Regions from separate parts of the Colwellia sp. BRX10-1 genome, predicted to be linked through region 1. Evidence: predicted binding sites of a transcription regulator. Region 1 holds the regulator's gene; the other holds the start of a gene.
What was found. The regulator MetJ, encoded in region 1, represses methionine synthesis genes. The targets are predictions, from matches to a motif close to TAGACGTCTAGACGTCTA.
Positions count from the first base shown of each region.

Region 2: a site for MetJ is predicted at 5,941-5,958, ahead of metK (methionine adenosyltransferase). Genes of this name have one in related genera too.

Region 1 is NZ_JACGWC010000003.1:236,361-249,154, reverse strand. Features, by position in the region: gene H4J75_RS04945 (hypothetical protein) at 1-555, opposite strand, end outside; gene H4J75_RS04940 (hypothetical protein) at 539-1,084, opposite strand; gene H4J75_RS04935 (RNA polymerase sigma factor) at 1,074-1,613, opposite strand; gene fusA (elongation factor G) at 1,938-4,043, shown strand; gene rluF (23S rRNA pseudouridine(2604) synthase RluF) at 4,139-4,954, opposite strand; gene H4J75_RS04920 (hypothetical protein) at 5,442-6,893, opposite strand; gene metL (bifunctional aspartate kinase/homoserine dehydrogenase II) at 7,086-9,536, opposite strand; gene metB (cystathionine gamma-synthase) at 9,577-10,734, opposite strand; gene metJ (met regulon transcriptional regulator MetJ) at 10,918-11,247, shown strand; gene H4J75_RS04900 (hypothetical protein) at 11,270-11,623, opposite strand; gene H4J75_RS04895 (malic enzyme-like NAD(P)-binding protein) at 11,870-12,794, opposite strand, start outside.
Region 2 is NZ_JACGWC010000012.1:43,887-56,680, reverse strand. Features, by position in the region: gene ubiH (2-octaprenyl-6-methoxyphenyl hydroxylase) at 1-1,005, opposite strand, end outside; gene pepP (Xaa-Pro aminopeptidase) at 1,195-2,562, opposite strand; gene H4J75_RS11460 (UPF0149 family protein) at 2,577-3,146, opposite strand; gene zapA (cell division protein ZapA) at 3,332-3,640, shown strand; RNA gene ssrS (6S RNA) at 3,733-3,914, shown strand; gene H4J75_RS11445 (ABC transporter substrate-binding protein) at 4,265-4,966, shown strand; gene murI (glutamate racemase) at 5,070-5,918, shown strand; gene metK (methionine adenosyltransferase) at 6,049-7,236, shown strand; gene H4J75_RS11430 (rhodanese-related sulfurtransferase) at 7,328-8,308, opposite strand; gene H4J75_RS11425 (efflux RND transporter permease subunit) at 8,557-11,664, opposite strand; gene H4J75_RS11420 (efflux RND transporter periplasmic adaptor subunit) at 11,675-12,794, opposite strand, start outside.

The sequences.
Region 1 (12,794 bases):
ATATAAGCGTATCTCAAGATCTCCAGGTAAGGAGACCGAATTTATCATCTGGGATGTTAATGGCTGATGCTTAGCTACTAACACGCTGCGAGTGTCTGGATGACAATTTTGCAGATTTTTTTCTACGACGAGTACAGTTCCATCCTCTTCGTTTATCGGTAACAGTTGATAGTTAGCGTCGGCAACCACGGTTATTAATAGCTGGTGGTCAACAGTTTTTTTAATCAATGCCTGCTGTTTATTTACATCAATACCATTGTGGTAACTAAGATAATCGGCTGTCCGCCAAGCCCTTACCTTTAAGCTATGTTGTCCTGGAGCGACAAACACAGTTTGGTAGCTATTATCTAAATAGGCGTTGTTGTCAATCGCACTATTGTTATGTGACAACAGCTGGAAGGTTATCGACTGGTTTTGTTGATTATTAGCAGTCAGCGCTAGCGTTGCACATTCATGCGTTTGTGGCGTTGCGGCGAATAAGGGCTTTGATAAAAGCAGCACTAATAACACACCGCTATACTTATTAGTGAATAAGGCCTTAAATACTAAACTCATCGTTACCTCCTTGTTGATACTCGAGCACTTGTTGCATTAATGTGCTTCTGTGTTTTAATATCGCTACTTTAACTTTCAAAGATGGCTCGTTAAGCAGCTTGGCTTCCACTGCAGAGATTTCTTGCAATAGATAGTATTGATTTACTTGTAGCTGGCTATATTCAGCGAGTTGTAATTCCATGCTTTGGTTAGTTTTTAATGCCATAACTAACTGTTGTTGTAATTGATAGTTATACCAACTCAAACCACCTATAAATAAAAATGACAGCGACGCAGCCATAGCGAGTAACAGTTTTTTCTCTGTAAATATATTTGTAGATTTACTCTGCCCCCTTGTACGATGAGTTGAAGCGGCTAAACGATGATTAATTTTCTGCCAATTGAGTTCATCGGGTGTTTCTAGCGCTATTTCATCTGTCGACTGTTGCAATGCAGTTATTTCTTTACGTACCGAATCAAAGGTTAAATATGAATCAAGCTGATGCGTTTGCTCAGTTAAGTCATCACCATTTTTTTTGCTAATTAACATACTTTTTTACCTCTGCATTCGCCCTCAATTTTTGTAAACACCGACAGACAACTGATTTTGAATAACTTGGTGTTTTTCCAATAACTTCCGCGATTTCGCTATGCTTATATTGCTCTGCTATATATAGCCACATAATCAAACACTCCATTTCGGACAATCGCTCGAACAAGTAAAGTAATAAATTGCGGTTCTCATAGTCGCTTTCCATACTATTTTCTAAAGACACCGCTTCGGATAAATGCTCAATGCCAATCGTTAAGCGTTTAATTTTTTTTAAAAAATTAAAGGTATTATTAAAGGCTATTCTTTTTAGCCAAGCAATAAAAGGCACCTGTTGATGAAAAGAAGCTAAATTGTTAAAGGCATCTACAAAGGTATCTTGTAATAGGTCATTAGCATCATGGCGGTTTTTACAAATCTTAAGAATTGCAGTAAAGATAATAGGAGAGAGTAACCGGTAACATTGTTCTAATGCCACCTCATCACCCTGCTTCATACTTTCCAGTAGCTTGTCATTCCATTTCGTCAAAACTGATCCCTTTTTAGCTGTCTTAATAAGTATAACAATTGGGGCGTGTAAAAGGTCGCAATTATGTTAGTTAAGGTATCATTAAAAACAGCTATCGCACCTTATCAAACAAGCTATTAAAGTCTTGGCCGTCGACAACTCGCTATAATTCGATAATTAATGCCATAAACTCACGATAAAACACCGTCAGATTAGCCCAACTTTTTATCACTGTTATTAATTAATTTTCATTTTTTATTTTTGTTTGAACTTACTAATGGTATACTCGCGCGCAAATTTTCAACAATTCCGCTTTTTTAGTAGCGACTTAAATAGAGTAAAGTAATGGCAGATTTATCTAAATATAGAAATATTGGTATCTTCGCTCACGTTGATGCTGGTAAAACCACAACAACTGAACGTATCCTTAAATTAACCGGTCAGATCCATAAAACTGGTGAAGTACATGATGGTGAATCTACCACTGACTTCATGGAACAAGAAGCTGAGCGCGGTATTACCATACAGTCTGCTGCGGTAAGCTGTTTTTGGAACGATCACCGTTTCAATGTCATCGATACTCCTGGTCACGTTGACTTCACTGTTGAAGTTTACCGTTCACTTAAAGTACTTGATGGTGGTATCGGCGTATTCTGTGGTTCTGGTGGTGTTGAACCACAATCAGAAACTAACTGGCGTTACGCGAACGACTCAAAAGTTGCTCGTATTATCATGATCAACAAACTTGACCGTTTAGGCGCTGATTTCTACCGTGTTTGTAAGCAAGTTAAAAACGTTTTAGGTGCTACGCCACTTATTATGACTTTGCCAATTGGCGAAGAAGATGACTTTGTTGGTGTTGTTGACCTTCTTAGCGAAAAAGCTTACATCTGGGATGACACAGGTCTTCCAGAAAACTATGAAATTACTGATATTCCAGCGGATATGGTAGAAAAAGCTGCTGAGTACCGTATACAGTTAATCGAAACAGCTTTAGAAGTTGATGAAGATATGTTGATGGAGTTCTTAGAAGGGGAAATGGTTCCTACTACAGAACAAATCAAAGCGTGTATCCGTACTGGTACTCGTGATATGACTTTCTTCCCAACTTACGGTGCTTCTGCATTTAAAAACAAAGGTATTCAATTAATTCTTGATGCTGTTGTTGATTACTTGCCTTCACCTACAGATGTTAATCCTCAACCACTTACTGATGAAGAAGGCACGCCTAATGGCGAATTCGCAATTGTTTCTGCAGAAGAAACATTCAAAGCGTTAGCATTCAAAATCACTGATGACCGTTTTGGTACATTAACTTTCGTACGTATCTATTCAGGTACATTGAAGAAAGGCGATACCATTCTTAACGCTGCTACAGGTAAAACTGAGCGTGTTGGACGTATGTGTGAAATGCAAGCTGATGACCGTAACGAACTTACTTCAGCACAAGCTGGTGATATCATCGCGATTGTTGGTATGAAGAGTAATGTTCAGACAGGTCACACATTATGTGATCCTAAGCACCCTATCGTTCTAGAAGCTATGGTATTTCCTAAGCCAGTAATTTCAATCTCTGTAACACCTAAAGATAAAGGTTCAACTGAGAAGATGGGTCTTGCTATCGGTAAAATGGTTGCAGAAGATCCTACTTTTAAAGTTGAAACTGATATCGATTCAGGTGAAACGATTTTATCTGGTATGGGTGAGCTTCACTTAGATATCAAAGTAGATATTCTAAAACGTACTTACGGTGTTGAATTAGAAGTTGGTAAGCCACAAGTTGCGTACCGTGAAACAATCACTACGGCAATTGAAGATTCTTACACACATAAGAAACAATCTGGTGGTTCTGGTCAGTTCGGTAAAATTGATTACCGTATTAAGCCCGGCGAACCTGGTACTGGTTTCGTATTCAGCTCTGTTGTTGTTGGTGGTAATGTTCCTAAGGAATTCTTCCCAGCAATCGAGAAAGGCTTCAAAGGCATGATGGATACTGGTGTTCTTGCTGGCTTCCCTGTACTTGACGTTGAAATTGAATTATACGATGGTGGTTTCCACGCGGTCGATTCATCTGCTGTTGCCTTTGAACTTGCTGCTCGTGGTGCTTTCCGTCAGTCAATTCCAAAAGCTGGTGCACAGTTAATCGAACCTATCATGAAAGTTGATGTGTTTACGCCTGATGATCACGTTGGTGATGTTATTGGTGATTTAAACCGTCGTCGTGGCATGATCGCAGGTCAAGACGCAGGTGTTTCTGGTGTTCGTATTAAAGCTGACGTACCTCTTTCAGAAATGTTTGGTTACATCGGAACATTACGTACAATGACATCAGGTCGTGGTCAATTCTCAATGGAATTCTCTCACTACATGCCTTGTCCTAATAACGTAGCAGAAGTTGTTATCGCTGAAGTTAAAGCAGCTAAAGAAGCAAAAGATGCTGCTAGAAAATAGTAAGCATTAAGTAAGAAAACAAAAAAAGGACGCTTAGGCGTCCTTTTTTATTGTCTTAAAAACCAAACGTAATTAACGTTTAGTATAACTAAGCTTTATTTTTTAACATCATTTTCTATGTCTGTTACTGCAATAACGGTTGCCCATGGATCACCCGATTCATCGATTTCTTTTGGTAAAGCTGTTTTCGTCGACGTGGCTACCGCTGCATTAATTTCAACCATTTCCGCTGTGGTTAAATCTCGCCATTGTCCTGGTCGTAAATCACCCAGCTCGACACTCATAATACGCGAACGTTTTAGCTGTAAAACCTCGTAATCTAAATATTCACACATCCGACGAATTTGACGATTTAAGCCTTGCGTTAAGATAATACGAAAAACAAATTTACTTTCTACTTTAACAAGACAGGGTTTAGTGATGGTTCCCAGTATAGGTACACCTTTTGACATCCGTTGGATAAAACGCTCACTGATGGGTTTATCAACCGTGACAATATACTCTTTGTCATGGGCATTTTCAGCGCGCAAAATTTTATTAACGATATCACCATCACTGGTCAAGAAAATTAATCCTTCTGAAGGCTTATCTAAGCGCCCTATCGGAAAGATCCTTTCCTTGTGACCAATAGCGTCAATAATATTACCTCTAACATGTAACTCGGTCGTACAGGTAATACCCACTGGCTTGTTATAAGCAATGTAAACCCGGTCAGATTTATTAGCCGGCATAGCACCAATTTGCTTACCATCAACAAAAACCACATCACCCGCTTGTACCTTAGTACCTAACTCAGGGGTTTTACCATTGATCGTAACTCGACTTTCTTCAATCAACTTATCAGCAGCTCGGCGCGAGCAGTAACCTGATTCACTGATAAATTTATTCAGTCTTTTTTCTTGATCGCTCACGAGATATTCCAAAGTTATGCAAAGTAATAAACGCCATTTTACCTGAACTTTAACAGACAGTGAAAAAGCATTATGGTTATTTAGCCTTATTTGACAGTTTTTGATTAATATTTACTGTAAATATCCCTCTTTGGTAACAACAACAGGGTAAGTCTACTTACTTAACTTGCTAAGTGTTTTCACTATGGCGTTATAAAAGCAAAGACTTTAACGTTATTTAGCTTTGTTCCACAGCTTTTGATTAATATTGACTGTAAATATCCCTCTTTGGTAACAACAACAGGGTAAGTCTATTTAGTTAACTTGCTAAGTGTTTTCATTATGGAGTTATAAAAGCAAAGACTTTAACGTTATTTAGCTTTGTTCAACAGCTTTTGATTAATATTGACTGTAAATATCCCTCTTTGATAACAACAACAGGGTAAGTCTACTTACTTAACTTGCTAAGTGTTTTCACTATGGCGTTATAAAAGCAAAGACTTTAACGTTATTTAGCTTTGTTCCACAGCTTTTGATTAATATTGACTGAAAAGAATTCTCCTGGCTGCCAACAGCGAGGAAGTAGATCTAGTTGTTTACGCTCATGGGAGTTTGACACTAACAACTCTAAGATTTCATGGAGGCGCTCTTTACTGATAGTAGAGAAACTTTTAGCGGTTTCAGTAAAATATAAATTAGCAGATTTCTTAATGACTATCTCTTGTCCATGACTTATGAAGGCTAAGTTGCGTGTTGCCGTTCGGCAAATAGGATAATCAGCATTTGCAGGATAAAGCTGGCTGACGATGGCATATTCATAGCGGTCGTTAATATCTTGCTCATACGGGACATAGGTAACACCATAACCTTGTGGAAAATGGCCAGTAATTTTTGTCAGTGCATTAACCACTGCTTGACAACAAGCTCCCCGCTCCGCGTTTTGATTAAGAACATAATAAACTTTCGGTAATAATTTGTAGTTATAGCTATCTTTTGTCGACAAGATAATAGAACTGTATATTTGTGGTACTTTAAGAAGGTTGCCAATACCCTTCTTTGGGTTGACGGCACTTTTGAGTAAATGCTTAATGAACAATAATTTTTTATGCTCAACGACATTGTGCTCGTCGCGATCTTTTTTTGAATTACCAATATATATACCTGCGCCAATACCATCAATAAGATACTTAACCGTTTCCCGATAATTTATTTGTAAGAGTGCTTTTCGCTCTTCAATAGGTAAGGTTCGATGGGGATCTTTTTGATAATCTGCACCACGCAAAATGGCTAGCGACTCGGGGTGGTTATTACCGATATCTTGTAATAGCGCCGCCATGACCAGTGGAATTTTTACTTTCTCTACAAAGGCTTGATAGGCCTCGGGATTATCTTGAGCCAACGTTTGATATTGCTCTGCGTTGATATCCCCCAAAGCACTCTTGATATAGGGCTCAACAATATGTTGATCCATGCATAGTCGGTCAAGTAAACGCAAACATAACACGCTTTTATAAAGCGGTTTATGTTGCTCGTTGGTTAAAGCAATTTTTCGCCCCTGGGTGGGGCTCACTAATTGTATGGTACCTAAAAGCTGGCTAGATTTACGATTACTGTCTTCAAAGCAATCACCCTCAGACAACTTGATGATCTCTTTACAGAGTTTATAGAGGTGTTGATGACGCTCATTGCGTTCAAAACGTAATTCCTCGTAATAATTGCGTTGTTCACGTTCGAGTCTTACCCGTAAAGTTTTAGCTTTATCCGTGGCTGTTTGCCGACTAACTTTTTCAATATTTTGCTTGAGCTCATCTAACTTATGCTCAATAAAAGATTGTTTTTCATAGTACTCAATCGCACGCTCAAGAACGGAATCATTTAATTGGCTGTGGCCATAAATTCTGCTTAAAAGACTTTTTACTTGGCTGGTAAAATAGCTGTCGCTATAGGTTTTATTTTCCATGTAAATACAACTTGGTGCCTGTGCTAAGTAGCTACTTTTTTTAATTATCTAAATGCTAGTTAATAATGCGATAACAGACAAGTGTTTATTAGTATCGATTGAGAAAAAGCACAACCTACAAGTTGTGCTTTTTCTCATTTAGCGTATTAATGCCTAGTGTAGTAATAATGATGATAGTTAGATTATGCTAATTTAACTTAGACCTTTGATTTTAACTTGGTGTTTTTTACCGGCCAGTTGCTGGCAGATACTCACTAAGTCTGAATGTAGGCCACCCGCGGTAACATCACGACCCGCGCCTGGTCCACGAATAATAAGCGGGTTATCTTGATACCAATGGCTCTTAATTAAAAAGATATTATCACCCGGAGTTAAAGAGGCAAAGGGATCATTCTTAGCAAGCGTCGCAAGATAAACCTTAGCGCTCAATTGGCCTTGTTCGTTGACACAGAATTTTGCAATATAACGAATACAGGCTTGCTGTTTAGATGCGCTAGTGAGTTGTTCAGCAAAGTAACTGTCCAAGTCTGCTGACTTTGCTAAAAATTCCGTCGTTGATAACCCTTGTAAGGATTCTGGCACTAAATTTTCGCATTCAATATCATCAAGTGATAATTCAAAACCTGCCATACGCGCTAAGATCAGTAATTTTCGTTGCACGTCTCGCCCAGACAGATCTTCTCGTGGATCGGGTTCAGTGATCCCTTGTGATAAGGCATCCATTAATAAGGTTGAAAACGGTACACTGGCATCATAGGTTTCAAATAGCCAAGAAAGCGTGCCTGAAAAAATTCCTGATATTTCCGTTATCTTATCGCCACTTTTCAATAAATCGTTAATGGCAAAGTTAACCGGTAAACCGGCGCCAACAGTAGTACTTCCTAACCATAAGCTTTTATTTTCAGCCGCGGTTAATACTAAGTCATTATAGCGAGCGGTACTGGCAGAAGCCGCCCATTTATTGGCACCAATAACATGAATACCTTCTTTAAAGAACTCACTGTATAAATCACTAAAATGTTCGCTAGGGGTGATATCGACAACAATTAATTCGTCGTAAGGATGGTTCGTTAACCACGACATCAATAAGGCATTATCACAAGGCGTAGCATCTCTTTCATAAAGCGACATTGCTTGATTAACATCGATACCATCGGTATTAAGCAATGCTTTTTTAGAAGTGACTAAACCGACTAAATGAACGTTCTCTAACACAGAGACTCGATTGAGTTGCGCGGGTAACAAGTCTAAGAATCGTTGACCTATATTACCAAGCCCTGAAACAACAACACCTATGTGTCGAGCGTCTTTAGTCATATCATAATGAACATTATTAAGTAACTCACCGGTACAACTCTGCTGAAGAATGGCGATAATACTATGCTCACTTAACGAGTTCACCACCTGCAGTACATGAGTATGTTTGAGGGCACGTTTAAAACGCGCTTGGATATTACCTTGATTTACCACACTATGACCAACAATCGCTATAATCGACACCGGTGTGAATGATACTTCGGTATCATGACTCGCCAGCCACTGACTCACTAATTTTTGTTGTGTTTGGTGGATAACCATAAAGCCTTGCTGAATATCACTACATATCGCAGAAAACTCATTACTGGCTTGTTCACCAAACGAACCGGCTAAACTGGTCGATTTTACCAGTAACAGATCGTTAAGCGAGGTAACTGACAATTCCTGTTTAGCAATTTGACCAAATTTTCCTATCTCTGTACCAGAAATTTCAGGATCAAAGCTACTTGCTACATGAAGGTGTGTGCTGTGGTTAGTGAGCGGCTGTAAGGTTTTTGCATGCAGAACCGGGTTACCTAAGCGGCCTAATTCTTTCGCGACACCATTAGGTAAGCGATGTAATTTACGGGCAAGTGGTACAATACGAGGATCGGCACTATAAATGCCATCAACGTCAGTCCATAGGGTAACATTCAGCGCGCCCGACAGTGATGCAATAATTGTTGCTGAATAGTCACTACCATTACGACCTAAAGTACAGGTTTCACCTTGAGAATTTTTAGTGATATAGCCAGTAATAACCGCCAACTTTCCTTTTTGTAAGTTCTGCTGAAAATTTTGACTACTTTGCTGATTGTCGACTGCACAGTCTTTATCATTATTGATAACCAGAAAGTCACGCGCATCAATAGCATAACTTGGACAAACTTTTTCACTTAACACCGCCGATAATAAACGCGCCGACCACAGCTCACCAAATGCCAGCATATCTGCATGGTGTTGGCTTGGCTGATCAGATAACCAAGCCGTTAATTGTGTTATATCATCAGACAAAACCTTGATAAGGTCTGCTGCACTGCTAGGGTTCAATAACTCACCAATTAATGTGCTTTGTGATTTCTCTAGTGTTTCAATAGCCAAAAACAGCTCGTCACTTTTTTCAAGTGCGAGTTTATAAATATTGAATAAGTCATCCGTAGTGTTTCCATTTGCCGAAACAACAACTAAATCATTTAATTGACAGTTTTGACGAATAATATCAACCACACGTTCAATACATTGGGTAGTTGCTAAGCTACTGCCACCAAATTTATGTACATGAATAGCATGCTTCGCCAGTTGATTATTCCCTGATGATAATTGTTCTACTGTATTTGACTGTGTCATTTTCACTCATTAATTCTTCTACTAAAAATAGTCTACAACTTTAAATTTGGCTTGCCGATAAAGCTTGTTCTAAGTCATTAATAATATCACTAACATCTTCAATACCGACAGAAATTCGGATTAAAGATTGAGTAATACCCGCTGCAATTTGTGCTTCAATTTCCATACCTGCATGGGTCATCGTTGATGGATGACTGATTAAACTTTCAACGCCACCTAATGACTGTGCCAAGGTAAAGAGTGATAAGTTGTCAAAGAGTACTTTAACCGCTTCAACACCACCTTTTATTTCGAAACTCATCATAGCGCCAAAATCTTTTTGCTGACGCTTAGCAATTTCGTGTCCCGGGTGATTTTTTAAACCAGGAAAGTATACCGCGTTAATTGCTCGATGATTTTCTAAGTATTTTGCAACAGCATTAGCATTTTCTTGATGCTGTTTCATGCGCAGTGGTAAGGTTTTTAAGCCACGTAATGCCAGATAGCTGTCGAAAGGTGAGCCAGTAATACCAATACAATTTGCCCACCACGCTAGCTCTTCACCCAGTTCTTTTTCTTTTGTTACTAACACCCCACCCACAACATCACTATGACCATTAATATATTTAGTTGTCGAGTGAAAAACAATATCAGCACCTAATAATAGCGGTTGCTGTAACAAGGGAGAAAGAAACGTATTATCTACTGCCACTAAAGCACCAACAGCATGACTGGCTTGAGTAACCTTTTTTATATCAACCAGCCGTAATAATGGGTTACTGGGTGACTCAATCAAAACTAATCTTGGCTTTTGTTCAAGCGCTTGCGCTAACGCTTGATCATCGTTTTGATCAACAACAAGCACATTAAATAAGCCACGTTTTGCTAGGTGGGTAAACAAGCGATAACTTCCACCATAGCAATCATGTGGAATAACAACCGTATCTTTTGTTGTCAGTAACTGACAAATTAAGTGCACCGCTGACATTCCTGTGCTGGTAACAATGCCTACAGCCCCCTGCTCTAAATCAGCGATAGCTTGTGCAAACGTGCTTCGAGTGGGGTTGCCTGTTCTGGAATAATCAAATTGGCGCTTATTGTTGAAGCCTTTTAAAGCATAAGTACTCGATAAATGAATGGCAGGAACAACCGCACCGTGATGTTCATCACTATTAATGCCGGCTCTAACAGCTAATGTTGCTGGTTTTTTGCTTGTCATTTTTTGCTCCAATCGGGCAGTAAAATCAAATAGATGTTTGGACGTCTATAACTCTAAACGCTTTACTTTTGTCGGTCAAGAACTTTAGACTTCTAAACTTCTACACATTCGTTATTGACTCAACGCCAACAACCAGTAAAATCTAACTTATAAAAAGTAATTTAGCTAAACAAAGGTAATTAAATGGCAAAGTGGAATGGCGATTATATAAAACCATACGCCGAACATGGTAAAAAAAGTGAGCAAGTTAAAAAAATCACGGTCTCAATCCCGTTGCGGGTACTGAAAGTGTTAACGGATGAACGTACTCGTCGGCAAGTTAACAACTTACGCCATGCAACTAACAGCGAATTGTTATGTGAAGCTTTTCTGCATGCTTTTACCGGACAGCCTCTTCCTGATGATGGCGATTTAACAAAAGACAATACAGAGATGCTACCTAAAAGTGTGCGCGAAGCGTTAATAGCAAAAGGTATTACCGACTTCAGTCAATTTGAAATTGAAGACGAGTAGCTTAGGGTTTTAATACACTTCCTTAAAAAGACGCTCTGGCGTCTTTTTTTATGCCCATACGGTAAGCATCTACAATAGCCAGTAACCAACAAGTTAATAGTGTATAGGTTAATGTACTCATTAAGATAGGGTCAACAATAATGGGATTTTTTGACATCTCAGCGATCAGTGCTTGGCTATTGAGCGCAACGTCACCTGATTTAACTTTATTAATAAGTGGCTGATATTGCCTCATCACTTCTTCAATATACAAATATACCGTCACAGAAAAACTTAAAATAAATAACGTAGCCCGTCGATAAGCGTGACACATTAGTTGGCCAATACCCGGGTAAACAAGTGCTGAGAGTAAAACGGCTTTCGTTGAAGTTTTCATTGTTATTCGTCCTACTCAATATTGTCATGCTTTGCCATCGGTGACATTGGCTAAATAGATGCTGTTACTAATGATTTATCTGGAACATAAATGACGTAGAAGAGGTAACTGCTCCTGCGTTAACCTACTTCTTAATTCCTACTTTCTGCGTCCATCTAGTCACTGCACCGTGACCTACTATTTGTCATAAATAAAAAAAGGAGAGTCGAGCTCTCCTTTTACAGCGTTATTAATAAATACTACTGATTATTCCATATAGTTTTCAGGTAATTCTAGGGCTGCCACTCCAGACTCAACCGCCGCTTTAGCAACGGCAAGCGCTACTCGACCACACAAACGTGGATCCATCGGCTTAGGAATAATATACTCCTTACCAAAGGTCAAACTTTTCTCACCACTAGCATCTAACACTTCTTGCGAAACAGGTTCCTTTGCTAATTCACGAATTGCATGAACAGCGGCAATTTTCATCTCATCGTTAATCGTTCTAGCGCGAACATCTAAAGCGCCACGAAAAATAAAAGGAAAACATAACACATTATTGACCTGGTTAGGGTAATCAGAGCGACCCGTAGCAATAATAAGATCATCACGAACAGCAAGCGCTAATGAGGGTTTTATTTCAGGATCTGGGTTTGAACAAGCAAAGATAATTGGATTGGGTGCCATTAATTTTACATGCTCAGCAGAAAGTAGATTAGGTCCAGAAACACCAACAAATACATCTGCGCCATCGATAACATCTTCAAGGGTACGTTTATCAGTATTATTAGCAAACATACGCTTATATTCGTTAAGATCATCACGTCGGGTGTGAATGACACCTTTAGTATCAAGCATGTAGATTTTTTCGCGCTGAGCGCCACATTTGATTAATAGTTCCATACAAGCAATCGCTGCTGCGCCTGCGCCAAGACAAATAATGTTGGCATCTTTAATACTTTTACCTTGGATTTCCAAGGCATTGATCATTCCAGCAGCAGTAACAATAGCCGTACCATGTTGGTCATCGTGAAATACCGGTATTTTACAACGTTCAATAAGTGCCTTTTCAATAGCAAAACACTCTGGTGCTTTAATATCTTCTAAGTTAATACCACCAAAACTGTCAGCGATATTGGCGACCGTATTTATAAATTCTTCAACTGTCTTATGTTTAACTTCGATATCA
Region 2 (12,794 bases), on a different contig from region 1:
TAAGGCTACTTTGATCAGCTCCACCATTTGCTTAACATCTCTTACACCCAAATTAAAACCTTGTCCGGCAATAGGGTGAATAGTGTGAGAAGCATTACCAATAAGTGCCATCCGATGAAAAACCTGTTCATCTGCCATTAATAATTTAAGCGAATAAACATCGCGCTTACCCACTTGGGTTATTGCGCCAAGCCAACTACCAAAAGCATTTTCAAGTTCATCTTGGAATTGTTTATCGCTAAGTGCTAGCATTTTATCTGCTTGTTCAGGCGGTAATGTCCATACCAAAGAACAACGACTATCACTTGTTGCGCTCCCCTGTTTTGACAGTGGTAACATCGCAATAGGACCAGTATCAGTAAAGCGTTCAAAAGCCAAATTGTTGTGGGCAATCGCCGTACTTACATTGGTAATAAGTGCCGATTGACCGTAGTGAGACTCTTGCACAGCAATGTTAGCAAATTTTCGACAGGCTGAATGAACACCATCACAGGCTAATAGTAATTTCGCGCTAAGCTTTGCTGTTGAATTAAGCGTCAGTTCAACCTGCTCTTTTTGCCAAGTAATATCGGTTATTTTATCGGGAGTGAACCAAGTGATATTACCTGTTATTTTGTTTTTCTCTTTTAAACTGCTTAATAATGCTTGCCCAAGCAATGACATTTCAACAACAAAGCCGAGTGCATTAACTTGATGATGCTCAGCATAAAGTCGAGCTTTACCGTAGAAGCCTCGATCAGAGATATGAATATTTTTAATAGGCTCGGCTAGATGCTTTAATTGTTGCCAAACGCCTAAACGTTCTAAATAGGTTGCTGTGCCATGTGAAAGCGCTAACACACGATCGTCAAAAGTTAATCTTGGATCTTCTAATACCGGATTAGCTTCAACAATGGCAATAGACAGTGGCTGACCCTGTTGTTTTTTGCAGTCGATCAAACTCAGTGCCATTAATGCACCAGATAAACCACCACCAGAAATTACGATATCGAATTCTTTTTTCATAGTTACTTTTTTTAGCTATTTAATACAGTCGCTTAAGATAAAGCGTTAAAGTGAAATGCTAAGTTCATTGCCAATTCATCATTGAACTGTGAAATAAAACATTGATTAATGATTGCTGCCTGAATTTAAATACGTAAATCTATGATGACAAGTTCATATGGCAATGTGAATTGACGATAAAAAAGTCAGTTAATTATTCGCAGTCATTAGTTGTTCAATTTCAGCAATTGATTTTGGCGCATTTACCGTTAAGTTTTCATGACCTTGATCAGTTACTGCTATATTATCTTCAATTCTTATTGCTATACCGCGCCATTTTTTATCAACACTATAATCATCAAGTGGAATATAAATGCCCGGCTCTATGGTCATCACCATACCTTGTTCAAACGCTCGACATTGCTCGCGTTTATCATTTGACTGATAATCACCAACGTCATGAACATCTAAACCCAACCAGTGCCCTAAACCATGAATAAAATACTTTTTACAGGCTTTGTCCTCGATTAACAGAGCTAAATTCCCAGACAATATACCTAAACGATGTAAACCTGAAGTTAGGAAGTTATTCACTAAAACATTAAGCTCGGCAAAGGTTGCGTGTGGCTTTATTGCATCAATCGCTAAGTTCTGTGCATCTAGCACGAGTTGATAGACTTCTCGTTGTGCTAATGTGAACTTGCCATTTGCAGGAAAGGTGCGAGTAATGTCAGCCGCATAGCCGCTAAGTTCACCACCGGCGTCAATCAACACCAATTCATTATTTTTCAGTACGTCATCATTGTTAGTGTAATGTAAAATATTGCCATTATCACCACAGGCAACGATACTGCCATAAGCTGGGTGCCTTGCACCATTACTGGCAAATTCATGCAATATTTCCGCTTCTAATTGGTATTCAAATTTACCAATCGCTGACTGCTTCATCGCTCTGGCATGAGCCTCACCGCTAATAATATTTACTTGACGCATAATATCGAGTTCGCCGGCACTTTTGATTAAACGCATTTCTTCAATAATATTTCGACAATCAACCAATAGTGTCGGTGCTTTTACGCCAAGGCGGCTTTGCGCTTTAACCGCTGACAACCATGCATATATTTGGCTATCTAAGCGGGTACTTTTTCCTTGGCAAAACAACAAGTGACTTTTATCCGCAATATAATCAGGGAGGTATTGATCTATTTCGGTTAGTGGAAAACATTCATCTACACCATAATGCTCTACCGCTAACGTTTGTCCTACACGCCTACCGTGCCAGACTTCTTGAAGGGCATCTTTCTCAAGGTTAAATAAAATACTTTGTTGATTTTCTTCTCCCTTATCAGCAGATTTAGTCAGCACTAAAACAGCATCAGGTTCGTTATATCCCGTTAGATAATAAAAACTTTTATCTTGGCAAAAAGCATATTCGGTATCGTTGCTACGCGTGACTTCTTGTGCAGCGGAAAATATCGCAATAGAATTTTCTGGCATCGAAGCAAAAAATTGAGCACGACGTTGGATGAATTCGGCCAAAGGTAATAAAGTATTTTTAACTAAAGTTGATGTATTCATGACTTGATCTTTTTTTAGTGGACAGTATCTTCTGCGCTTTTACTTTCTGGCGGTGAGCCGAGCTCAGTAAAACACAATAAAGCAGAAATTCTGACATATTCAGCTATTTCAAAATAGGCTTGCTCGGTATCTTCGTCTTCTTCCATTTCGTCAGACAAATTAGAGATTTCAGCAAAATCAATAAGGACTTCTTTAACGTCTTCTGATAATACCGCTTTGTTTTTTTGTTGTAGGCCGAATCCTAAATTGAAGCCTTGTACCCAAACACTTAAGGCATGGCCACGTTCAACTATACTATCGTCATCATCTGGTAACGTTAATTGAAAACCATAAGAGTCATCAATAATGTCATGCCAAACTTTTGCAAACATTGATTTGACCAACGACTTAACGGCACGAGGTAAACCTTCGCCGTTGTTAAACAAGTCATTAATCATCACGATATAGTCCTCACTTTCAAAGGTAAAACCGGCACAAACTAAGCCAGTTAATACCCCATGTAATTCAGCGCCATGGACGGTAATACTTTCTGTTGTAAGAATTGCTTGCACTGAGGCAAAGTCTAAAGAGGTTTCGTTGGACATGTTTTAATCATCAATAAAATGCGTGAGTTAATGCAAGGTATCGTAACATTCACGCTTTTATGATGCTAGAGATTAAAAGGAGAAAACCCTAGAGAACGCTTGCATAGTGTACTGCTCATCGCTATAGTGCTCAGATATGTATATATTACTATTAATTAAGATGTTTTTGTGAGAATAAGCCTGTTATGAGTCAACACTCGGTTACCATTGAAGTTGCTAATAGAAGACTGAAGATTTCATGTCCTAGCGGGCAAGAGTCGTCTTTACTATTAGCCGCTGAAGAGTTAAACCAACGTTTGCTAATAGACAGTAAAACTTGTTCTATAAAGACACCTGAACAATCACTAGTAATGACTGCACTTAACTTATCTAATGATTTATTAGCTGCTCGTAAAGAAATTATCGATGAACGTGCTGCGATGCAAAGTAAAATTGATTTACTACAAGCGACTATCAAACAAGCTGTAATTTCCGAATACCTCAAGAAAGCCTGATTTTTCAGCAACCTCTGTTCACTAAAAAAACAAACAAACTTAAGTTACAAAAAAACACTTAAATCGCTTTGAAAAATTAGCTATACTAATTTCGTCTTCTGGGGTGTTTGTATGTTAACTATGTCCCTGAGCCGATAAGTTTTAACTAAGGAAGTTGATTATTAACTATTGTGCAAGCCCGGCTCGTATCGGGAAGCCTACGGTTGAAATGATACCTCCGCCCTGAACACCCGGTGTTCAGGACTAAAGTCGACTGCGGCACCTTGGAAGCATCCTTTTTAAAATCATATTAGACATAGCAGGTTTAAACATATTAGGCTTAAACCTGATACCTCCGCGCAGCACCTAACAACACCCAGTATTCAGGACTAAAGTCGACTGCAGCACCTTCGAAGCATCCTTTTTATAATCATATTAGACATATTAGGTTTAAACATATTAGGCTTAGACCTGATACCTCCGCGCAGCATCTAACAACACCCGACTTATCAAATATTAGTCATAATGTTAAGGGTAAAATAAAGAATAAAAGGCTAAGTTACTATATACTTAATACACTTATTATTATTAATTAGCTTACTTGTTTATATGCCTATAAAATACCTCTGTGTAATGCTGTTGCTAATGCTGAATACTTCATCAAGTATCGCTAAGCAACTTGTTGTTACTGAGATATTACCGCCCTACCAATTCTATCAAGAGAATACTGCGCTAAGTGGATTCTCCGTAGAAGTCATGCAGGAAATATTCAAAATTACCGGTGATGAAATTGATTTACAAGTATTCCCTTGGGCTCGAGCTTATAAAACAGCACTTAACCAACCCAATACTCTTATCTTTTCACTATCTCGCACCAAAGTTCGAGAAAATCTATTTATTTGGGGCGGTAAATTAATGAGAGAAGATATTTATGCTTGGTGTTTACAAGAAAAATTTAAAACACCCGTCACTGATATAGAGCAACTTAAAAAATATAAATTGGCGGTCACTAATTCGTCAAGTACCGCTCAATATTTTCAGCAAGAAGACTACCCCTTTATTTATACTGTCGTTTCACCAGAGCAAAGCTTACAGATGCTCTACCTTAATAGAGTTGATTTTATAACGGGGACAAAGAGCACCTTAGTGGCGCGAGCGAGTAAATTAAATTTAGAGGTAAGTAGACTAAAAAAAATTATACCTCTCTCAGTCGTTAATCATGACTTATATTTTGCTTTTAGTCTAAATAGCGATAAAAAGATTGTCACTAAATATACCAACGCTTATAAAATAATAGAGAAAAATGGCACTTTAGACAAACTGAGAAATAAGTGGCAAGTGCAGTAAACGCTACATACTTAGTAAATAATGACTAGTGCGCTTTACTTTTATCTAAAAAATCAATATAACAAAGACGAATTTTATCAGTTAGTTAATAACAATAGACAACATGACCCAAAATCATCTAGCCAACAAATCAAAAAAACCACAAGGGCAAGTTTATGCTGACACACCAGCGATCGGTATTTTTGACTCTGGCATTGGTGGTTTGTCGATTGCTAAGTGTATCCATCAGCATTTACCCAATGAAAATCTTATTTATGTGGCTGATAGTCAATTTGCACCTTATGGCGATAAGTCGTCAGCAGAAATTATTGAACGGGTAAATAAAATTGCTGACTGGTTGATTAGCCAACAGGTAAAAGCCATTGTTGTTGCCTGTAATACCGCAACAGTTAGCGCTATCGATCAACTGCGTTTAAGGGTTTCAATTCCAATTATTGGCGTTGAACCAGCAATAAAACCCGCTGCGTTGCACAGTAAAACAAAGAAGGTAGCCTTGTTAGTAACAGGGGCAACCGCAATAAATACTCGGTTTCTGTCTTTAGTGAATAAGCATAAAAATGGCGCTGAAATTTATATTCAGCCATGCCCTGGCTTAGTAGAGCTTATCGAGCAAGGCCTTCATGAAAGTGAACAGTGCCTTGAAATACTGCATACTTTTTTGCAACCTCTTGTGCAAAGTAATATAGATACCTTAGTCTTAGGTTGTACACATTACCCCTTTGTTCGTTCGCTTATACAAAGAATTGTTGGTGATAAAATTACCATCATGGAAACCGCTCAGCCCGTAACGGATCAACTTACTCGGCAACTGGCAAACCAAGGATTATTGGCAAGTACTCAATCTATTTCACAACAACACTTTTTTAGCTCTAAGGTATCTCAGCAACAAGCCAAATTGATGTCAGTACTTTTTGGTCAGAATGTTACCCTTCAGCAATTTCCTGCTCTATAAATGAACAATTAATAATTATTTTTAGCCGTTTAGCCATCTAGGCGTAAAAAAACTAGAAAATAGTTAATCTTGCAGTTAGAATAACTCCAATTCGAAAATATTTTAAACTATTACATTTTTCTGAGGTTATATGTCTACTCAATTTTTCACTTCTGAATCAGTTTCTGAAGGTCATCCGGATAAAATCGCCGATCAAATTTCTGATGCGGTACTTGATGCTATTATCGCTAAAGATAAGAATGCTCGTGTCGCTTGTGAAACTATGGTGAAAACTGGTGTAGCTATTATTTCAGGTGAAGTTTCTACCACGGCATGGGTTGATCTAGAAGCGATTACCCGTAATGTTATCAGTAATATTGGCTATACTTCGTCTGACGTTGGTTTTGATGGTGAAACTTGTGGCATTATGAATTTAATTGGCCAGCAATCACCTGAGATTGCCCAAGGTGTTGACCGAGCAAACCCTGAAGATCAAGGTGCTGGTGACCAGGGATTAATGTTTGGTTATGCGACCAATGAAACTGAAACGTTAATGCCTGCGCCAATATTTTATTCTCATCGTTTAGTAGAGCGTCAAGCTGAAGTCCGTAAATCAGGGGTCTTACCTTGGTTGCGTCCTGATGCTAAATCTCAAGTCACTTTTATTTATGAAGATAATAAGCCAGTAGCGATTGACGCGGTTGTTTTATCAACTCAACATAATCCAGAGATTTCTCAAGAAGATTTGCACGAAGCTGTGATGGAAAATATTATCAAAGCTGTGTTACCTGCCGAGTTATTAACTAAAGATACTAAATATTTTATTAATCCTACTGGCCGTTTTGTTATTGGTGGTCCGGTAGGTGATTGTGGTTTAACGGGTCGTAAAATTATTGTTGATACCTATGGCGGCATGGCTCGTCATGGTGGTGGTGCTTTCTCAGGAAAAGATCCATCAAAAGTTGATCGCAGTGCTGCTTATGCTGGTCGTTATGTAGCAAAAAACATCGTTGCGGCTGGTTTAGCTGACCGTTGTGAAATTCAAATTTCTTATGCCATTGGTATTGCTGAGCCAACGTCAATTTCAATTGAAACCTTTGGTACCGGTAAAGTCTCTGAAGCAAAATTAATTGAATTGGTAAGAGCACATTTTGATTTACGACCTTACGGCATTACTAAGATGCTTGATTTGTTGCACCCTATGTATCAGATGACAGCAGCTTACGGACATTTTGGTCGTGAACCTGTTGAAGTCACTGTTGGTGATGATACTTTTACTGCATTTACGTGGGAAAGAACTGATAAAGCTGACGCACTTAGAAAAGCTGCTGGTTTTTAGTTTTAACGACTAAACATCAAGGCTCCTAATAAAAAAGCGACTTAATAAGTCGCTTTTTTTATGTTCAAAGGGTAAATAGCAACCTAGCTCATCACGACTTAGTCGACTGTGCTTTTTTGCTGGCAACTTTATCTTTTCGTCGCTGTTCGATAACATCTTGAACATTGCCACCAATATGCTTTTCACCTCGTTGGTTCGCTAAATTTATTTGACGCTCACGCTCAGCGAAACCACTACGCTGCTCGTCGGTATACTTGTCATAACAACGATGACAACTCACACCTTTAACATAGTGTTCGCTTTGCATTTCTTCGCTTGTTATCGGGTAACGACAAGCAAAACATTGGTCGTACTGGCCTTGCTCTAAACCATGTCCAACGGCAACACGGCCATCAAAAACAAAACATTCGCCTTCCCACATTGAATTCTCTTGTTCAACTTCTTCTAAATATTTAAGCACACCTCCCTCAAGGTGGTAAACGTCTTCGAAGCCTTGCTCTTTCAAGTAAGCTGTTGATTTTTCGCAACGAATACCACCAGTACAATACATAGCCACTTTTTTGTGCTTATTTTTATCTAAATGTTGGGCAACATATTCTGGAAATTCACGGAACGTTTCAGTCTTAGGGTTAACGGCGTTTTTAAAGGTACCAATTTCAATTTCATAATCGTTACGCGTATCAATCAATAAAACTTCTGGATCTGAAATAAGCGCATTCCAGTCTTTTGGTTTCACATAAGTACCAACGGTTAATAATGGGTCAATGCCTTCAACACCCATAGTAACAATTTCTTTTTTTAATTTTACTTTGCTACGTTGAAAAGGGTTTTCATCAGCATATGAATATTTATGAGAAACATTAATTAAACGTTCATCCGTCTCTAAATGAGCTAAAAGCAGATCGATACTGGCTTTTGTACCTGCAACCGTACCGTTAATACCTTCGTTAGCGAGTAATAACGTACCTTTGATCTCGTTTTCTAACATAACGCTTAATAAAGGTGATTTAAGTTGTTCGAAGTTTTCTAAGCGCACAAATTTATAAAGTGCACAGACAGTAATATTTTGCATAGTAATAATACCCATTGAGCCAGCCAGAACGTAAATCCGGAGCTGTAGATTAATATAAAACCAACACCTGCTACTAGCGATGTTAGTCGAAAGATGCGCATTCTATCAAAAGCGCTTATTTAGATAAAGTACCCTGTCGCTCGCCTTAATTATAAAGTTGTTGTTTATCGTATTATTTAGAGCTAAAAAAAGACTTAACACCACAGTGAAAAGTCTTTTAAAAGGCAAAGTATTTCAATAAAAACTCGTTAACTCGGTGAGCCTTTAAGTTTTTCGCGCAACCTTTGAATAATCATATAGAAATATGGCACAAGTAAAGTACCCAATATAGTAGCAGCTAACATACCTGATAGTACGGTAACGCCCAAGAATATCCGGCTACTAGCGCCTGCCCCCGAAGACATAACCAAAGGAATTACACCTAACACAAAAGAGAGTGCAGTCATTAATACGGCTCTAAATCTTAATTTTGCGGCATCAAGCGCGGCTTCCATAATACTTTTACCTGCGGCTCTAAGTTCCATGGCAAATTCAACAATAAGAATCGCGGTTTTAGTCGATAAGCCGATGAGTAGCACTAACCCCACCTGAGCATAAATGTTATTCTCCATGCCCAAGATATACAGCGTTAACATTGAACCAAACAATGCCAAGGGAACCGCTGCGATAACCGAGAATGGTATGGTCCAGCTTTCATATTGCGCCACTAAAAATAAGTAAACAAACAACAATGCTAAGCCAAATAGAACAGGTGCTAAATTACCTGCCTCAATTTCTTGTTTAGACTGCCCGGCCCATTCGAAAATATAGCCCTGAGGTAAGTTTCCAGCTAATTCTTCCATAATAGCTATTGCCTCACCTGATGAATGACCACTCGCTGCTTGCCCAGTAATGTTAGCACTACGATATAAATTAAAGTGTCCGATACTTGTTGGTCCTAAAATAGGTTCTAACTTAGCCAGTGTCGTTAATGGCACCATTTCACCCTCTTGATTACGGACAAAATAGTGACGTAAGTCAGACGGGTCTTTGCGGAACTCTTTTTCTGCTTGAACAGTTACTCTATAAGTACGACCAAACTGGCTAAAATCGTTAATATACATTGAGCCAAGTTGGGCTTGTAAAGTAATAAAAATATCAGACAAAGCGACACCTTGGGCTTTGGCTTTATTTCGATCGACCTCTAAAAAATATTGCGGAACATTAGCGCGGTAAGTACTAAAAACTTGATTTAATTCAGGACGCTGATTAGCTTCATAAATAAGACCATTCATCACTTGCGCCAAATCACTTGGGCTTCTGCCTTCACTATCTTGTAATTTAAATTCAAACCCCGAACTTGACCCTAGCCCAGGAATAGGCGGCGGATTAAATATCATGATTTGCGCGTCTGGTATGGTCCAAAGTTGCCCCATTAAACGTTGAATAACAGCACGTAACGCTAATTCTGGTTCAGTTCTGTCCTCCCAATCTTTTAGCATAATAATGCCTAAACCATTATTAGAACCCGCTCCTCCTAATAATGAAAAACCAGCAACAGTAATAACATCAGTCACCGCAGGATCAGCTTTTATTATCGGCGTTATTTTATCAATAAGTGCTTGTGTTCTATTACTCGATGCAGCATCTGGTAATTGAATATTAAGAAAAACATAACCTTGGTCTTCACTTGGCACAAACCCCGAAGGTACCGACGTTGTTAACCAACCTGTTGCCATAAATAAAACACCAACAATAATACCAACACGAGCTGCGCGTTTTAATAAAAAATTTACCGCTGTGGTATAGCCTCCAGTCATCTTCTTAATACCCCGTTCAAAGGGGATTAACCATTTTATTGGCTTCATATTGTCTTTACTTAATAACACCGTACAAAGTGCAGGGCTAAGTGTTAAGGCATTAACAGAAGAAATGATAACGGCAAATGAAATAGTAACCGAGAATTGTTTGTACAGTTCTCCGGTAATACCTGGCATAAAGGCCACAGGAATAAATACTGCTAGTAACACCAAAGTAGTCGCTATAATAGGACCTGAGACTTGTTCCATTGCCTTAGTGACAGCGGCTTTTATTTCAAGTTGCTCTTCTTTAAGGATTCGTTCTACGTTTTCAATAACGATAATCGCATCGTCAACGACTATACCTATCGCCAGCACTAAGCCAAAAAGAGTGATAGTGTTAATCGAATAGCCCATGGCCAACATAAAGGCAAAAGTACCTATTAATGACACAGGTATCGCGATGGTCGGAATAAGTGTTGCTCGCCAATTTTGTAAAAATAAGAACACTACTAAAACTACTAAGACTATCGCCTGAAATAAAGTCACTTTCACTTCGTCAATAGAGCGTAAGATAAACTCAGTGGTATCGTAAGGGATAGCGTATTCAAGCCCTGCAGGAAAACGTGTTGATAGTTTTTCCATTTCCAGTTTAACCAAACGAGCAACTTCTGTTGCATTTGCACCAGGTAATTGATAAATAACTAAGAATGCAGTTTCGTTGCCATTTAAGCGTGCTTGAACACCATAGTTTTGCGATCCTAGTTCTAAGCGTGCAATATCGGACAAACGGACAAAATTACCGTTTGTGCGAGCACGAACAATGGTTTGCCCGAACTCTTCAACCGTTTTTAAGCGCCCTCTTGCTTGAATGGAGTACTCAAATTGTTGGTTAGGCAATGCCGGGCTTGCACCTAACTTGCCAGCAGCAACAATTAAATTTTGTTCTTGAAGGGCTTGTTTTACCTCGGTAACGGTAACCCCTAATGATGCCATACGGTCGGGTCTTAACCATGCACGCATGCTGTAAGTCATTTCACCCATCACACTGGCTTCAGCAACGCCAGGGATACGTCCTAACGGTTCAGTTAGTGAATTAGTCGCATAGTTACTTAAAAACAATTGGTCGATTTCAGCTTGTTTTGAAAATAAATTGATCGCCATTAACATCGAGCTAGACTTTTTCTTAACCGTAACCCCCAAGCGTGTTACTTCTGAAGGCAATGCACTTTGAGCCAATGCGACACGATTTTGCACATTGACCTGTGCCATATTGTCATCGATACCGACTTTAAAAAACACGGTAATGGTTGCTGAGCCATTATTTGAAGCGGTTGATTCGATGTACATCATATCTTCGACACCATTGATTTTTTCTTCAATGGGACGAATAACTGACTCTTCGACAACTTGCGCACTCGCACCTGGATACACCGCAGTAATTTGCACTTGTGGTGGTGTTATTTGTGGGTACATATTAACGGGTAATAAGCCCATAGCAATGAGGCCTGCTAAGGTGATAACAATTGAAATAACAAAGGCAAACTTGGGGCGATGAATAAACGTTTTACTGATCATAGCAGTCCCCTTATTGGGCTAAAAAGTCAGAAATAATACCGGTAAATGGATCAATACTTTTAGCTACGGGTTTAACTTCAACACCATTTCTGACTTTTTGTAAACCTTCGACAATAACCTGCTCGTTGGCGTTAATACCTGATTCAACCACCCACATTGCATTAATTCTTCGCCCTAAAGTAACCAGACGCTGTGAAACTTTATTATCTTCGCCAACAACAAGGACAAATTTTCCTTGTTGGCTTTCCTGTACAGCGACCTGAGGCACTAAGGCCATTTGTTCTTTTTTCTTACCTTCTATAATTAAAGTAAGAAATAAACCGGGCACAATAATACCATCAGGGTTATTAAATATTGCGCGTAATTCAACCGTTCCCATGCCTTGATCTATTTTTGTTCCGGCAAACGTTAACAGGCCCTTTTCACTATATTGAGTGTTATTAGGTAAAAGTAAGGAAATATCAATCGATAAATCTTCAGGCTTTTGAGTGTTTTTATGTTTTTGTAAATAAGAAACATATTCGCTTTCTTCTACTTGAAAACTGACATACATAGGATCTGTTGCTGTTAATGTCGCCAGTGTGTTACTACTTGGGCTGATAATCGTGCCAATACTATAATTTACTTTGCCAATACGTCCTGAAAATGGCGCTTTAATAACGGTGTAACTTAAATTCAACTCAGCGTTTTCTAATGTTGATTGGGCGACCTGCACTGATGCCCTTGCTTGTGAATCATTAGTTATTAATTTATCGAGATCAGATTGAGAAATATAACCTTGCCCTGCGACTTCACGCCCACGTTTTAAGTCTCTTGCAGCACCATTAGCACCAGCGACTTTACTGGCTAAATCGGCTTTTGCTGACTCTAAAGAAACTTGATAAGCCGCGGGATCAATATTAAGTAACACTTGAGATTTTTCAACAATAGAGCCTTCACTAAAGTTACGATCGATTAACTCACCTTCAACCCTAGCGCGTAAGTCAACTTCTTTTGACGCAACTGAACGAGCAACAAATTCACGGTAACTACCAATTTCATTGACCTTTATTTGATAAACAGAAACAGCAGGAGCAGGAGCTGCTATTTTAACTTGTTCTACTTGTCCACAACTTATCACTGTAAAAGTC